Regions from separate parts of the Streptosporangium sp. NPDC002524 genome, predicted to be linked through region 1. Evidence: riboswitches for the same ligand, from Rfam matches in the RefSeq annotation. Region 1 holds a riboswitch; the other holds the start of a gene.

Evidence for each region. A riboswitch is a leader RNA that binds a small molecule or an ion and turns the genes downstream of it on or off. The one in region 1 is predicted to bind glycine.
Region 2: it holds a riboswitch for glycine, as region 1 does, so the genes downstream of both, gcvT (glycine cleavage system aminomethyltransferase GcvT) here and gcvP (aminomethyl-transferring glycine dehydrogenase) in region 1, are expected to answer to the same signal.

What each region holds. Positions count from the first base shown of each region.
Region 1 is NZ_JBEOWK010000046.1:26,839-33,811, forward strand. It holds gene ABT053_RS41745 (sugar phosphate nucleotidyltransferase) at 1-1,955, shown strand, start outside; gene ABT053_RS41750 (double zinc ribbon and FHA domain-containing protein) at 2,340-2,852, shown strand; gene ftsR (transcriptional regulator FtsR) at 2,879-3,529, shown strand; gene ABT053_RS41760 (bifunctional nuclease family protein) at 3,609-4,079, shown strand; gene ABT053_RS41765 (MerR family transcriptional regulator) at 4,224-4,847, shown strand; glycine riboswitch at 4,863-4,955, shown strand; gene gcvP (aminomethyl-transferring glycine dehydrogenase) at 5,138-6,973, shown strand, end outside.
Region 2 is NZ_JBEOWK010000020.1:115,980-122,952, forward strand. It holds gene ABT053_RS30625 (L-serine ammonia-lyase) at 1-410, opposite strand, end outside; gene gcvH (glycine cleavage system protein GcvH) at 483-872, opposite strand; gene gcvT (glycine cleavage system aminomethyltransferase GcvT) at 869-1,960, opposite strand; glycine riboswitch at 1,994-2,088, opposite strand; glycine riboswitch at 2,089-2,187, opposite strand; gene ABT053_RS30640 (gamma-glutamyl-gamma-aminobutyrate hydrolase family protein) at 2,292-3,119, opposite strand; gene ABT053_RS30645 (LacI family DNA-binding transcriptional regulator) at 3,421-4,437, shown strand; gene ABT053_RS30650 (3-oxoacyl-ACP reductase) at 4,604-5,368, opposite strand; gene ABT053_RS30655 (aldehyde dehydrogenase family protein) at 5,374-6,720, opposite strand; gene ABT053_RS30660 (glutamine synthetase family protein) at 6,723-6,973, opposite strand, start outside.

The DNA.
Region 1 (6,973 bases):
AGATCGCGGCCGGGGAGTCCGTCGACTGGTCGGGCGACGTGTTCCCCAGGCTGCTGGAGCGCGGCGCCCCGCTGTACGGCTACGTGGCCGACGGCTACTGGGAGGACGTCGGCACCCACGAGAGCTACCTCAAGGCCCAGGCCGACGTCCTGTCCGGCCGGGTCAAGGTCGACATCGACGCCTTCGAGGTCTCGCCGGGCGTCTGGGTCGCCGAGGGGGCCTCGGTCGACGCCGACGCCGTCCTCAAGGGGCCCCTGTACGTCGGCGACTACGCCAAGGTCGAGGCGGGCGCCGAGCTGCGCGAGTACACCGTGCTGGGCAGCAACGCGGTGGTCAGGGAGGGGGCCTTCCTGCACCGCGCGGTCGTCCACGACAACGTCTACGTCGGGCCCAGCGCCCACCTGCGCGGCTGCGTGATCGGCAAGAACACCGACCTGATGACCGCCGCCAGGGTCGAGGAGGGCGCCGTCGTCGGCGACGAGTGCATCATCGAGGCCGAGGCCTACATCTCCTCCGGGGTCAAGATCTACCCGTTCAAGACCATCGAGGCCGGGGCGGTGATCAACAACAGCGTCATCTGGGAGCCGCGCGCCCAGCGCAACCTGTTCGGCCCCCGGGGCGTCTCCGGGCTGGTCAACGTCGAGATCACCCCCGAGCTGTGCGTACGCCTGGCCAGCGCCTACGCCACCACCCTGAAGAAGGGCGCCTCGGTCATCACCTCCCGCGACTCCTCCCGCGCCGCGCGGGCGCTGAAGCGGGCCGTGATCAGCGCCCTGAACGCGAGCGCGATCAACGTGCTCGACCTGGAGGCGTCCCCGCTCCCGGTGGCCCGCTTCCACACCGCCAGGGAGAACGCCGTCGGCGGCATCGCGCTGCGCACCACCCCCGGCGACCCGCAGAGCGTCGACATCGTCTTCATGGACGAGCAGGGCGCGGACCTGTCACCGGCGGCCCAGCGCAAGCTGGACCGGGTCTTCTCCCGGCAGGAGTTCCGCCGCGCCTTCCCCGGGGAGATCGCCGAGCTGAGCTTCCCCGCCCGCGCGGTGGAGGACTACACGCACGAGCTGCTGCGCCTGATCGACATCAGCGGGGTGCGCGACGCCGACATGAAGGTCGTGGTCGACTGCGCCGGGGGCACCTCCTCGCTGGTGCTGCCCAGCCTGCTGGGCCGGGTCGGGGTGGACGTGCTGACCGTCAACAACCGGCTGGACGACGCCTCGCCCACCGAGACCCTCGCCGAGCGCCGCCGCGACCTGCAGCGCCTGTCGGAGCTCGTCAGCTCCTCCAGGGCGGCCTTCGGGGTGCGCTTCGACCCGGTGGGGGAGCGGGTCGCGCTGGTGGACGAGAAGGGCCAGCTGATCAGCGAGGAGCGCGCCCTGCTGGTGGTGCTCGACCTGGTCGCCGCCGAGCGGCGCGGCGGCAGGGTGGCGCTGCCGGTCACCACCACCCGGGTGGCCGAGCAGGTCTGCAGGTTCCACGGCGTCCAGGCCGAGTGGACCTCCACCGCGATCGACGCGCTCACCGCCGCCGCCAGGGGGCCGGAGATGATCTTCGCGGCCGACGGGCGCGGCGGTTTCATCGTGCCCGAGTTCGGGCCCACGGTGGACGGCCTGGCGGTGTTCCTGCGCCTGCTGGGCCTGGTCGCCAGGACCCGGCTCTCACTCAGCCAGATCGACGCCAGGATCCCCGAGGCCAAGCTGCTGCGCCGGACCGTGCCGACCCCGTGGGCGGCCAAGGGCGCGGTGATGCGCTCGGTCATCGAGGCCGCCGAGCACTACCGCATCGACACCACCGACGGGGTGCGGGTCGTCGCCGAGGACGGCAGCTGGACCCTGGTGCTGCCCGACCCGACGGAGGCGGTCACCCACCTGTGGGCCGAGGGGTTCGACGTCGACTCCGCGCAGACCCTGATCGAGCACTGGGCGCGGGTGGTCGAGGAGGCCGCGGGCGGCTGACGGGACCCGGCCGGGCGCGCGAGGGCGCGAGAACGGGCCCCGGGCGGGTGCGCGAAGGTGCGAGAACGGGCCCCGGGCGGGTGCGCGAAGGCGTGAGACAGGGGTCTGGGCGGGTGCGCGAAGGCGCGGGAACGGGGCCCGGGCGGGGGCTCCGGGCCGAGCGGTTGCCACAAACACAGCGCGGCGCCATGGACCGGGGACAGTGCCCCACTGTAACTTTGTCACCGACCGTACCCGCGGTTCAGCGTCAACCTTGACCTTCGCGCCTCATCACTGTATGTTGCGGCATTCGCAGTCCGAGAAAACACTTGAGAAGCGAAGAAGCGAGGCGCGCATCACTGAGCACCGTTGCCGCGTCTTCGCGGTAGGAGGCCGAGCCGATCGATGCCGAGCGTCTACTGCACGCAGTGCGGTCATGCCAATCCTGAGGATGCCCGTTTCTGTTCACGATGCGGGTCGCCGCTTACCAAAGCCGAGACCCCCGGAGACAGCACATCGACGATCTCCCTCTCCGGGATCGAGGCCTACGAGGCGGAGACAGGTGAGACGCTTCTCGCCGAGCGGCAGGCGGTCGAGCAGTTGCCCCCGGGCACCGCGCTGCTGGTCGCGATGCGCGGCCCCAACGCCGGCAGCAGGTTCCTGCTCGACAGCGACCTCACCACCGTGGGCCGCCACCCCGAGAGCGACATCTTCCTCGACGACATCACGGTCTCGCGCCGCCACGTGGAGTTCTACCGGCGCGGCGGCGGGGTCTTCACCGTCCGCGACGTCGGCAGCCTGAACGGCACGTACGTGAACCGCGAGCGCATCGAGGAGGTCCCGCTGTACGGCGGGGACGAGGTGCAGATCGGCAAGTTCCGCCTCGTCTTCCTCACCCGCGGCGCCGCTGGAGGATGATGAGCTCGCAGGCCGCTCGTGCGCACATGAGCATCGGGGAGGTGCTCGCTCTCCTGCAGGGCGAGTTCCCCGACGTCAGCATCTCCAAGATTCGTTTCCTGGAGGGCGAGGGGCTGATCGAGCCGGAGCGCAGTCCCTCCGGTTACCGGAAGTTCACCTACGCCGACGTCGAGCGGCTGCGGTACATCCTCAGCGAGCAGCGTGACCGCTACCTGCCGCTGCGCGTCATCAAGGACCACCTGGAGGCGGCCGACCGCGAGGAGCGCCCGGCCGCCCGGCCGCGGGCCGTCCCCGACGACGCGCCCCCCGAGGTCCGGCTCACCCGCGAGGAGCTGCTCGCCGCCGCCGAGCTCGACGAGGAGACCCTCGCCGAGCTGGAGGACTACGGCCTGCTGGCCGCGGTGGCCCGCTACTACGACGCCGAGGCGCTGGCCGTGGCCCGCAGCGTCGGGGCCCTCGCCGCCTTCGGCCTGCGGGCCCGCCACCTGCGGGCCGTCAAGGCCGCCGCCGAGCGCGAGGCGGGGCTGGTCGAGCAGGCCGTCGCCCCCCTCCTGCGCCGCCGCGCCCCGGGCGCCATCGACCAGGCCGACGAGACGGCCAGGGAGATCTCCGGCCTGTTGCTGGAATTGCACGCCTCTCTGCTGCGTTCCGGCGTTCGTGGGGCCCTGGGCCGGTGAGAACCTGACCAGGCACTCGTACCCCCACGAGTGTTACGTTGAACAAACCGGTCGGAATCCAGCGAAGACGGAGCAGCCCGTGTTGCAGATGGAGGTCGTGGGCGTTCGAGTTGAGATGCCCTCCAACCAGCCGATCGTCTTGCTGAAAGAGACACATGGGGAGCGTTACCTACCTATCTGGATCGGCATGACGGAGGCCACGGCGATCGCCATGGCCCAGGCCGAGGAACCACCACCCCGGCCCCTCACCCATGATCTGTTCCGCGACGTGCTCGAAGGCCTCGGGGTCCGGCTGAGCACGGTCAACATCGTCGCCCTGCGCGACGGCATCTTCTTCGCGGATCTCGTGTTCTCCAACGGGGTCGAGGTGAGCGCGCGTCCCTCGGACTCGATCGCCTTGGCACTGCGCACCGGCGCCCGTATCTTCGCGAGTGAGGACGTGGTCCGGGAGGCCGGGGTGATCATCCCCGACGACCAGGAGGACGAGGTGGAGAAGTTCAGGGAGTTCCTTGACACGATCACGCCCGAGGACTTCGGCCGCGCGGGGTAGGAATTTCGGTGCATTTACGCTTCACGACGCGCCGGGTGGGGTCGTTGACTGGACTTGGCCCCAGTCCTACGGTGCAAGTGAAACCCGCGGTCGTGCGTAAACCCCCAGATCAGGCCGTGGGATGAGAGAAAGCCGGAGGTCCGCGTGGCGGTCAGCAGCGGCGAGGGTAGAAACGCCGATCAGGATGACCCGGAACGGCGCCAGTCGGCACGTCAGCGCGCGGGTGAAGAGGGTCTGCTGTTCGACGGGCAACCGGTGAAGGTGCCCGCCGACATCGGCTACCGCGGCCCCACGGCCTGTTCCGCGGCCGGCATCACCTACCGGCAGCTCGACTACTGGGCGCGCACCGGCCTGGTCGAGCCCACCGTGCGAGCCGCCCACGGCTCCGGCTCCCAGCGGCTCTACGGCTTTCGCGACATCCTGGTCCTCAAGGTCGTCAAGCGGCTCCTCGACACCGGCGTCTCCCTCCAGCAGATCCGCATCGCCGTGCAGCACCTGCGAGACAGGGGCGTCAACGACCTGGCCGGGATCACCCTGATGAGCGACGGGGTGAGCGTCTACGAGTGCACCTCGCCCGACGAGGTCATCGACCTGCTCCAGGGTGGTCAGGGCGTCTTCGGCATAGCTCTGGGACGGGTGTGGCAGGAGGTGGAGGGCTCCCTCGCGGATCTGCCCGGCGAACGTGCGGAGTCGGGCGACGGCCCTTTAGGAGGAGATCATCAGGCCGATGAGCTGGCCCGCCGTCGCAGAGCACGACGAACCGGGTAAACTCGGACTTGCCACTGACCCTGTGCGGGAGAGACCCCGACCGCGATCGGGGCGCCGAAGGAGCAACCTCCCCGGAATCTCTCAGGCACCCGGTACCGCACGGACGAGGCAACTCTGGAAAGCAGGCGCGCTCGCCAGGCGCGACTCACCGACGGTGCAAGCCGCCCCATAAGGGGCAGGTGAAGCTCTCAGGTCACGACCCGGCACGACGGTCGTGATGACAGAGGGGGAGACCAGGCATACGCCCGCGCCCAGCGCCGGTCTCCACCCCGTCCCGGGAGGCTTCACCAATGACCGACCTGTCATCGCTCAGCGAACTCGGCTCCCCTCCGTTCGCCACCCGCCACATAGGGCCGGACGACGCCGGCCAGACCCGCATGCTGGAGGCGGTCGGATTCGCCTCCGTCGCCGACCTGGTCGCGGTGGCCGTGCCCGAGGCGATCCGCTCCTCCGAGCGGCTGAGCCTGCCCCCGGCGGCCGGGGAGTCCGAGACCCTCGCCGAGCTGCGGGTCCTCGCCGGGCGCAACACCGTGCTCACCTCGATGATCGGCCTGGGCTACCACGACACGGTCACCCCGGGCGTCATCCGCCGCAACCTCCTGGAGAACCCGGGCTGGTACACCGCGTACACGCCCTACCAGCCGGAGATCTCCCAGGGCCGCCTGGAAGCCCTGATCAACTTCCAGACCGTCGTCGCCGACCTGACCGCCCTCGACGTGGCCGGGGCCTCCCTGCTGGACGAGGCCACCGCCGCCGCCGAGGCGATGACCCTGGCCCGCCGCGCGGGCCGCGGGCCCTCGAAGGTGTTCGTGGTGGACGCCGACGCGCTGCCGCAGACCAAGGCGGTGCTGCGCACCCGCGCCGAGCCGCTCGGCATCGAGCTGGTCGAGAGCGACTTCACCGAGGAGCTTCCCGAGTGCTTCGGGGTGCTCGTGCAGTATCCCGGCGCCAGCGGCAGGGTCCGCGACTTCCGCGCCATCGCCGACGCCGCCCACGCGCGCGGCGCCCAGGTGGTCGCCGCCGCCGACCTGCTCGCCCTCACCCTCCTGGCCGCGCCCGGCGAGCTCGGCGCCGACATCGCGGTCGGCTCCTCGCAGCGCTTCGGCGTCCCCCTCGGCTTCGGCGGCCCGCACGCCGCCTACATGGCCGTCCGCGACGGCCTCCAGCGCCAGCTGCCGGGCCGCCTGGTGGGCGTCTCCCAGGACGCAGACAAGCGCCCCGCGTACCGGCTCGCGCTCCAGACCCGCGAGCAGCACATCCGCCGCGAGAAGGCCACCAGCAACATCTGCACCGCGCAGGTGCTGCTCGCCGTGATCGCCGGCATGTACGCCGTCTACCACGGCCCCGAGGGCCTGCGCAGGATCGGCCGGCGCACCCACCGGTACGCCGTCGTGCTCGCCGAGGGCCTGCGCCAGGGCGGCGTCGAGATCGTGCACGACACCTTCTTCGACACCGTGCTCGCCAGGGTGCCCGGCCGGGCCGCGAAGGTCGTCGCCGCGGCCCGCGACAACGGGGTGAACCTGCGCCTGGTAGACGCCGACCACGTGGGCGTCACCTGCGACGAGAAGACCGAGCTCCTGCATCTGGAGCAGGTCCTGGCCGCCTTCGAGGTCAGCGGAACCGTGCTCGCCGACCTCGACGCCGCCGCGCACGACGCGCTGCCCGCCGCGCTGGCGCGGGTCAGCGACTATCTGACCCACCCGGTCTTCAACAGCCACCGCTCCGAGACGGCGATGCTGCGCTACCTGCGCAGGCTGCAGGACAAGGACATCGCGCTCGACCGGTCGATGATCCCGCTGGGCTCCTGCACCATGAAGCTCAACGCGACCACCGAGATGGAGCCGATCACCTGGCCGGAGTTCGCCGGGCTGCACCCCTACGCGCCCGAGGACCAGGCCGCGGGTTACGTCGAGCTGATCGGGGAGCTGGAGCGCTGGCTGGCCGAGGTGACCGGCTACGACGCCGTGTCGCTCCAGCCGAACGCCGGCTCCCAGGGCGAGTTCGCCGGGCTCCTGGCGATCCGCGCCTACCACACCGCCCGGGGCGAGTCGGGCCGCGACGTCTGCCTGATCCCCTCGTCCGCGCACGGCACCAACGCCGCGAGCGCCGTGATGGCGGGCATGCGC
Region 2 (6,973 bases), on a different contig from region 1:
CCGGACTCGGACAGCGCGGTGAAGCGCATGCCGTTGGGGTGGCCGGGGAGCGAGATCTTGCGTTCGAAGACGAGGTCCTCGCCGATGACGAAGGGGATCTCACGGGAGCCGTACAGGGAGAGGGTGCCGGACTCGCGCATGGCGGCGAGGCGCTCGTCGACCGTGTCGACGTCGACCAGCTCGGGCTTCTCGCCCGACAGGCCGAGCAGCACGGCCTTGTCGCTGCCGTGGCCCTTGCCGGTCAGGCCCAGCGAGCCGTACAGGATGGCGCTCACCCGGGCGGTCTTCTCCAGGAGCCCGTCCCGGTCGAGGCCGCGGGCGAACTTGTGGGCGGCGGCCATCGGGCCGCCGGTGTGCGAGCTGGACGGGCCGATTCCGATCTTGAAGAGATCGAAGACGCTGATCGTCATCTGAATCCTTCCAGCGTGGACGGCCACGCGCGCCCGGGGACGCGCGTGGCCGTGACGCGAGGGGGGAGAGGCTTAGGACTCACCCGAGGTGAGCGCGGCGTACTCCTCCGGCGACAGCAGGTCGTCGGCGGAGCCCTCGAGGCGTACGCGGAACAGCCAGCCGTCGCCGTAGGAGTCGCTGTTGACCAGCGAGGGGTCGTCCACGACGGCCTGGTTGACCTCGACGACCTCGCCGGAGACCGGCGCGAAGATGTCGCTCACCGACTTGGTCGACTCGACCTCGCCGACGGCGTCACCGGAGGCGACGGCCGAGCCGACCTCGGGGACCTGCACGTAGACCACGTCGCCCAGCGCCTCGGCGGCGTAGGCGGTGATGCCGACGGTGAGGGTCAGGCCGTCATCGATGCCGGAGATCCACTCGTGTTCCTTGGTGTAGTGCAGTTCCTCGGGAATGCTGCTCATTTTTTCCTCCTGTAGAAGGGCAGTGCGACGACCTCGACCGGCTCGTGGCTGCCCCTGATGTCGACGGCCAGTCCTGACGACAGGCCGTTGTCCACGTAGGCCATCGCGATGGGCCTGCCCAGTGACTGGGAGGGCGCCCCGCTGGTGACCTCGCCGACGACCGTGCCGTCTCCGGCGACCACCACCGGGTACCCGTGCCGGGGCACCCTGCGGCCGGTCGCGACCAGGCCGACCAGGCGGCGCGACGGCGGGACGTCCTTGCGTGCTTCGAGGGCGGCCCGGCCGACGAAGTCGCCCGGCTTGTCAAACCTCACCACACGGCCCAGCCCGGCGTCGAACGGGGTGAGCGAGGCCGACAGCTCGTTGCCGTACAGCGGCATCCCGGCCTCCAGCCGGAGGGTGTCGCGGGCGGACAGGCCCGCGGGGATGAGGCCGTGCGGCGCGCCCGCCTCGGTGAGGGCGGCCCAGACCGGCTCCGCGTCCCCGGCCGCGACGAACAGCTCGAAGCCGTCCTCGCCGGTGTAGCCGGTACGGGCGATGAGGGCCTCGCGGCCCGCGACGACGGCGGGCAGGCCGGCGTAGTACCTGAGCCCGTCGAGGTCGGCGTCGGTGAGCGTGCCCAGGATCTCCGCGGAGCGCGGGCCCTGGATCGCGACCAGCGCGTACCGCTCGGAGCGGTCGTCCACCACGGCGTCGAAGCCCTTGGCGCGGCCGGTCAGCTCGGCGGCCACCCGCGGGTAGTTGGAGGCGTTGGCGACGACCATGAACTCGGCGGGGGCGAGCCGGTAGACGATCAGGTCGTCCAGCACGCCGCCCTCGGCGTCGACGATCATCGTGTAGCGGGCGCGGCCGGGCTCCAGCGCGGAGAGGTGGCCGACCAGGGAGTGGTCGAGGGCCTCGGCGGCCTGCGGCCCGGTCACGAAGATCTCACCCATGTGGGAGAGGTCGAACAGGCCGGCCGCCTGGCGGACCGCGTTGTGCTCGGCCGACTCGCTGCCGTAGCGGAGCGGCATCAGCCAGCCCGCGAAGTCGGTCAGCGTCGCGCCGAGGGACTCGTGCACGCCGCGCAGCGGCGTAGGTCGGGACATGTGCGCACCTCAGACAGGGGACAGATGAGAGCATCCTCCCCCTCTGTCGTGGGTGCCTGAGAGTTTCATCCGGGTTTTACCGGATTTTCACCTTCGGCGAGGTCGTGGGACCTGCTTTCCAGAGGGCACCTACCCGCACGGTCCTTTGCCTTGAGAGGTTCGCGGGGAGGGCTTGCTCCTTCAGGGGTCCTGGCCTGGGTGTCAGGACGCTCTCCCGCACGGGATTCATCGGTGTCAGCGGCCAGCCTAACCGCCCGCACCGGCCGAGCGAAATCCCCTCGCCGCCCCGGATCCGCCCCGATCCACCCTGCTCCGCCCTCATCCGCGCCGGTCAGGGGGTGGCGTGCCGGACGAGCGCCTCGAACAGGGCCGACTCGTCGTCGGTCTCGGGATGCCACTGGACGGCGACGGCGAAGGGGTGGTCGTCCACCTCCACGGCCTCGATCGTGCCGTCCTCGGCGTGGGCGGTCACCGTGAGGCCCGGGGCTGGCCGGTCGAGGGCCTGGTGGTGGTAGTGGGCCACGTCCACGGTCTCGGCCCCGAAGATCTTCGAGGTCCGGCTGCCGGGGGCGAGCCACACCGGCATCCTGCCGTAGTGGCCGGGGGCCGGGGCGTGCCCCGGGTGGCCGACCACGTCGGGCAGGTGCTGGTGGAGGGTGCCGCCCAGCGAGACGTTCAGGACCTGCATGCCCCGGCAGACCCCCAGGAAGGGCAGGCCGCGCTCCAGCGCCGCCCGGACCAGCCCCAGCTCCGCGTCGTCGCGGAACGGCCGGACGTAGCCGGTCCGCTCGTGCGGCTCCTGCCCGTACCGCTCGGGGCCGACGTCCCCGCCACCGGCCAGGATCAGCCCGTCCAGGCGCTCCGCCAGCGTCGCGGGGTCGCCCGCCGGGGGCAGGATCACCGGCTGCCCGCCCGCGCGGGCCACGTGGTCGACGTAGTCGTACGGCAGGAGCGCGGTCGTGGTCTCCCAGACGGTGAAGCGCGCGGGCTCGACGTAACAGGTGATGCCGATGACGGGACGGGACATGGTCTCCTGTTTCGCCGTGCTTCCACCGAGGTCCTGGCGCCGTGTGCCCATCGTGCCCATCGTGCCCGTGGTGCCCATCGTGCCCGTGGTGCCCCTCGTGCCCGTGGTGCCGATCCCGGTGCCTTCCCGCACGTTACCGGCCGGGGCGGGACGGCGTGCCGCCGGGGACCCGCCGTGAGCGGGGGTCGCGGGCGGCGGCGGGGCGCGCGGCGAGAGTTAAGTGGTTAAGCGGACCGGCCGCCGGGGAGACGGCTCGGGAGTCACCGCCCCCGGTCTTGCCGCGGGCGCGGGCGTCCGACCGTGACGGCTGATCACGAGGGGTCACAGGGGTCACGGGGGGTCGTCGGCCGTCGGGGGGATCGCCGGGAGCCGGGGCACGCATAGTAAAGTGCGCAGCGGAAACGCGTCGGATAACCGGTTCAGGGGAGGGCTCGTGAAGCGACCGACGATCGCCGACATCGCTCGTCGCGCGGGGGTGTCCAAGGTCGCGGTCTCCTACGCGCTGAACGACCGTCCGGGCGTGTCGGAGGCGAGAAGGAACACCATCAAGGCCATCGCGAGAGAGATCGGCTGGCAGCCCAACAGCGCCGCGCGCGCCCTCAACGGGGCACGGGCCCGCGCCGTCGGCCTGACCGTGTGCCGCCCCGCGCGGGTCCTGGGGATGGAACCGTTCTTCATGGAGCTGATCAGCGGCATCGAGAGCGAGCTGTCGGCCCGCTCCTACGCCCTGCTCCTGCAGATGGTGACCGGCCACGCGCAGGAGACGGAGGTCTACCGCAGGTGGTGGGGGGAGGGCCGCGTCGACGGCGTCATCCTGGTCGACCTGCACTTCGACGACCCGCGCGTCCCCGAGATCGAGGACATGGCCCTGCCGGCCGTGGTGATCGGCCACCCGTCGGAGACCGGCTCGCTCGCCCCCGTCTGGTCCGACGACGGCGCGGCCATGAGGGAGACGGTGGAGTATCTCGCCGCGCTCGGCCACCGCCGGGTCGCCAGGGTCGCCGGGCTGCCCGCGCTGGTGCACACCGTCCTGCGCGACCGGGCCTTCGCCGCCGCGTGCGACGAGCTCGGCCTCACCCACTCCGTCGCGCACACGGACTACACCGGGGAGGAGGGCGCGCGGGCCACCCGGCGGCTGGTCAGCGGCGCGAACCGGCCGACGGCGATCGTCTACGACAACGACATCATGGCCGTCGCCGGACTCTCGGTCGCGCAGGAGATGCGCCTGGAGGTGCCCGCGGACCTGTCCCTCGTGGCCTGGGACGACTCGCCCCTCTCCCAGGTGGTGCGACCGGCCCTGACCGCCCTCGGCCGGGACATCCCCCACTACGGGGCCCAGGCCGCGCGGAGCCTGCTGGCGCTGATCGCGGGCGAGCACGTCGCCGGCGTCCAGACCGAGACGGCCAGGCTCACCCCGCGCGGCAGCACGGGCGCGCCGGGACACCGGTGACGGACGCCGTCACGGGGTGGCCGTACGGCACGGGTGTCCCGGGCGCGGTGACGGACGCCGGTGGGGCTCGGAGCGGGGTGACGCGCCGCGCGCCCGTGCCGGGACGTCCGTCGCCGGTGTGCGGAACGGGATGACGCCGGTGTTCGGAACAGGGTGACGCCGGTGTTCAGAACGGGGTGACGTACGCGCCGGAGATGCCGCCGTCCACCAGGAACTCCGAGCCGGTGATGAAGCTCGCGTCGTCCGAGGCGAGGAACGCCACCGCGGCGGCGATCTCGGACGCCTCGGCGAAGCGGCCCACCGGGATGTGCACCAGGCGGCGCTGCGCCCGCTCGGGGTCCTTGGCGAACAGCTCCCGCAGCAGCGGCGTGTTCACCGGTCCCGGGCACAGCGCGTTCACCCGGATGCCCTCGCGGGCGAACTGCACGCCCAGCTCGCGCGACATGGCCAGCACCCCGCCCTTGGACGCGGTGTAGGAGATCTGGCTGGTCGCCGACCCCATCACGGCCACGAACGACGCGGTGTTGATGATCGACCCCTTGCCCTGCCGCCGCATGTACGGGATGACGTGCTTGCAGCACAGGTAGACCGAGGTGAGGTTGACCTCCTGGACCCGGCGCCAGGCGTCGATGCCTGTCTCCAGGATCGAGTCGTCGTCCGGCGGCGAGATGCCCGCGTTGTTGAACGCGATGTCCACGCTGCCGTAGGTGTCGAAAGCGGTCTGGAACGTGCGGGCGACGTCGTCCTCGCTGGTCACGTCGGCCCGCACGAACAGCCCGCCGACCTCGTCGGCGGCCTTGGAACCGGTCGTCTCGTCCAGGTCCACGCACACGACGCGGGCGCCCTCCTCGGCGAACCGGCGCGCGGTGGCCAGGCCGATCCCGCTTCCGGCGCCGGTGATGACGGCGACCCGGTCCTGCAAACGCAGCATCGCTACTACTCCTCGGAAATGAAGACGTTCTTGATCTCGGTGAACGCTGACAGGGCGTCGGGCCCCAGCTCGCGGCCGAGTCCCGACTGCTTGAAACCGCCGAACGGGGTCCAGTAGCGGACGCTCGAATGCGAGTTGACGCTGAGGTTGCCCGCCTCGACCGCCCTCGCCACCCGGAGCGCCCGGCCGACGTCACGGGTCCAGATGGACCCGCTCAGGCCGTACGGGGTGTCGTTGGCGATCCGCACGGCGTCGGCCTCGTCGTCGAACGGCACCACCGACGCCACGGGCCCGAAGATCTCCTCGGTGAACGCCCGGTCGTCCGCCGAGCCGGGCGTCAGGACCGTCGGCGGGAACCAGAACCCCGGCCCGGAGGGGCAGGTGCCCCGCAGGTGGGGCGGCTCGGTGACGAAGGAGGCGACCCGCTCCCGGTGCTCGGCGCTGATCAGCGGGCCCATCTCGGTGGCCTCGTCGCGGGGGTCGCCGACCCTGACGCCCAGCACCGCCTCCCCGAACCGCGCGAGGAACTCGTCGTGGACCGGGCGCTCGACCAGGATCCGGGAGCGCGCGCAGCAGTCCTGGCCCGCGTTGTCGAACACCGCGTACGGCGCGGTCGCCGCCGCCCTCTCCAGGTCGGCGTCGGCGAAGACCACGTTGGCGCTCTTGCCGCCCAGCTCCAGGGTGAGCCGCTTGACCTGCCCGGCGCAGGTGGCGGCGATCTCCTTGCCGACCTCGGTCGAGCCGGTGAACACGATCTTCGCCACCCCGGGGTGCCCGACCAGCCGGGTGCCCGCCACCTCCCCGGCCCCCGGCAGCACCTGGAAAACCCCCTCGGGCAGGCCGGCGGCCAGGGCGAGCTCGGCCACCCGCAGGGCGGTGAGCGGCGTCCACTCGGCGGGCTTGACGATCACGGTGTTGCCCGCGGCCAGCGCCGGGGCGAGCCCCCAGGTCATGATGACCATCGGGAAGTTCCACGGCACGATCACGCCGACGACGCCCAGCGGCTCCCGGAAGGTGACATCCAGCCCGCCGGGCACCGGGATCTGCAGGCCGTGGTTGCGTTCGGGCGCCCCCGCGTAGAAGTCGAGCACGTCGGCGACGTTGCCCGCCTCCCAGCGGGCGTTGCCGATCGTGTGCCCGGAGTTGGCGACCTCCAGCAGGGCCAGCTCCTCGGCGTGCTCGCGCACCAGCGAGGCGAAACGGCGCAGCAGCCGGGCCCGGTCTCCCGGGCCGACGTCGCGCCAGGTCGCGAAGGCCCGCCTCGCGCGCTCCACGGCCCGGTCGGTCTCGGCGGCGTCCGCCATCTCGACCTCGGCGACGACCTCTTCCGTGGCCGGGTTGATGATCTTCACATTCACATCCGTTCGAATCCCCGGAAAAGCTCCCAGTCGGTCACCGCCGCGTCGAAGGCGGCCAGCTCGACCCGGGCGTTGTTCGCGTAGTGCGCCACGACGTCCTCACCGAAGGCGGCCGTCGCGAACGCGGAGCCCTCCCAGAGCTCCAGCGCGCCCCGCAGCGTGCTCGGCACGGTCTCCGCGCCCGACGAGTAGGCGTTCCCCGCGAACGCGTCCTCAAGCGGCAGCTCGTTCTCGATGCCGTGCAGCC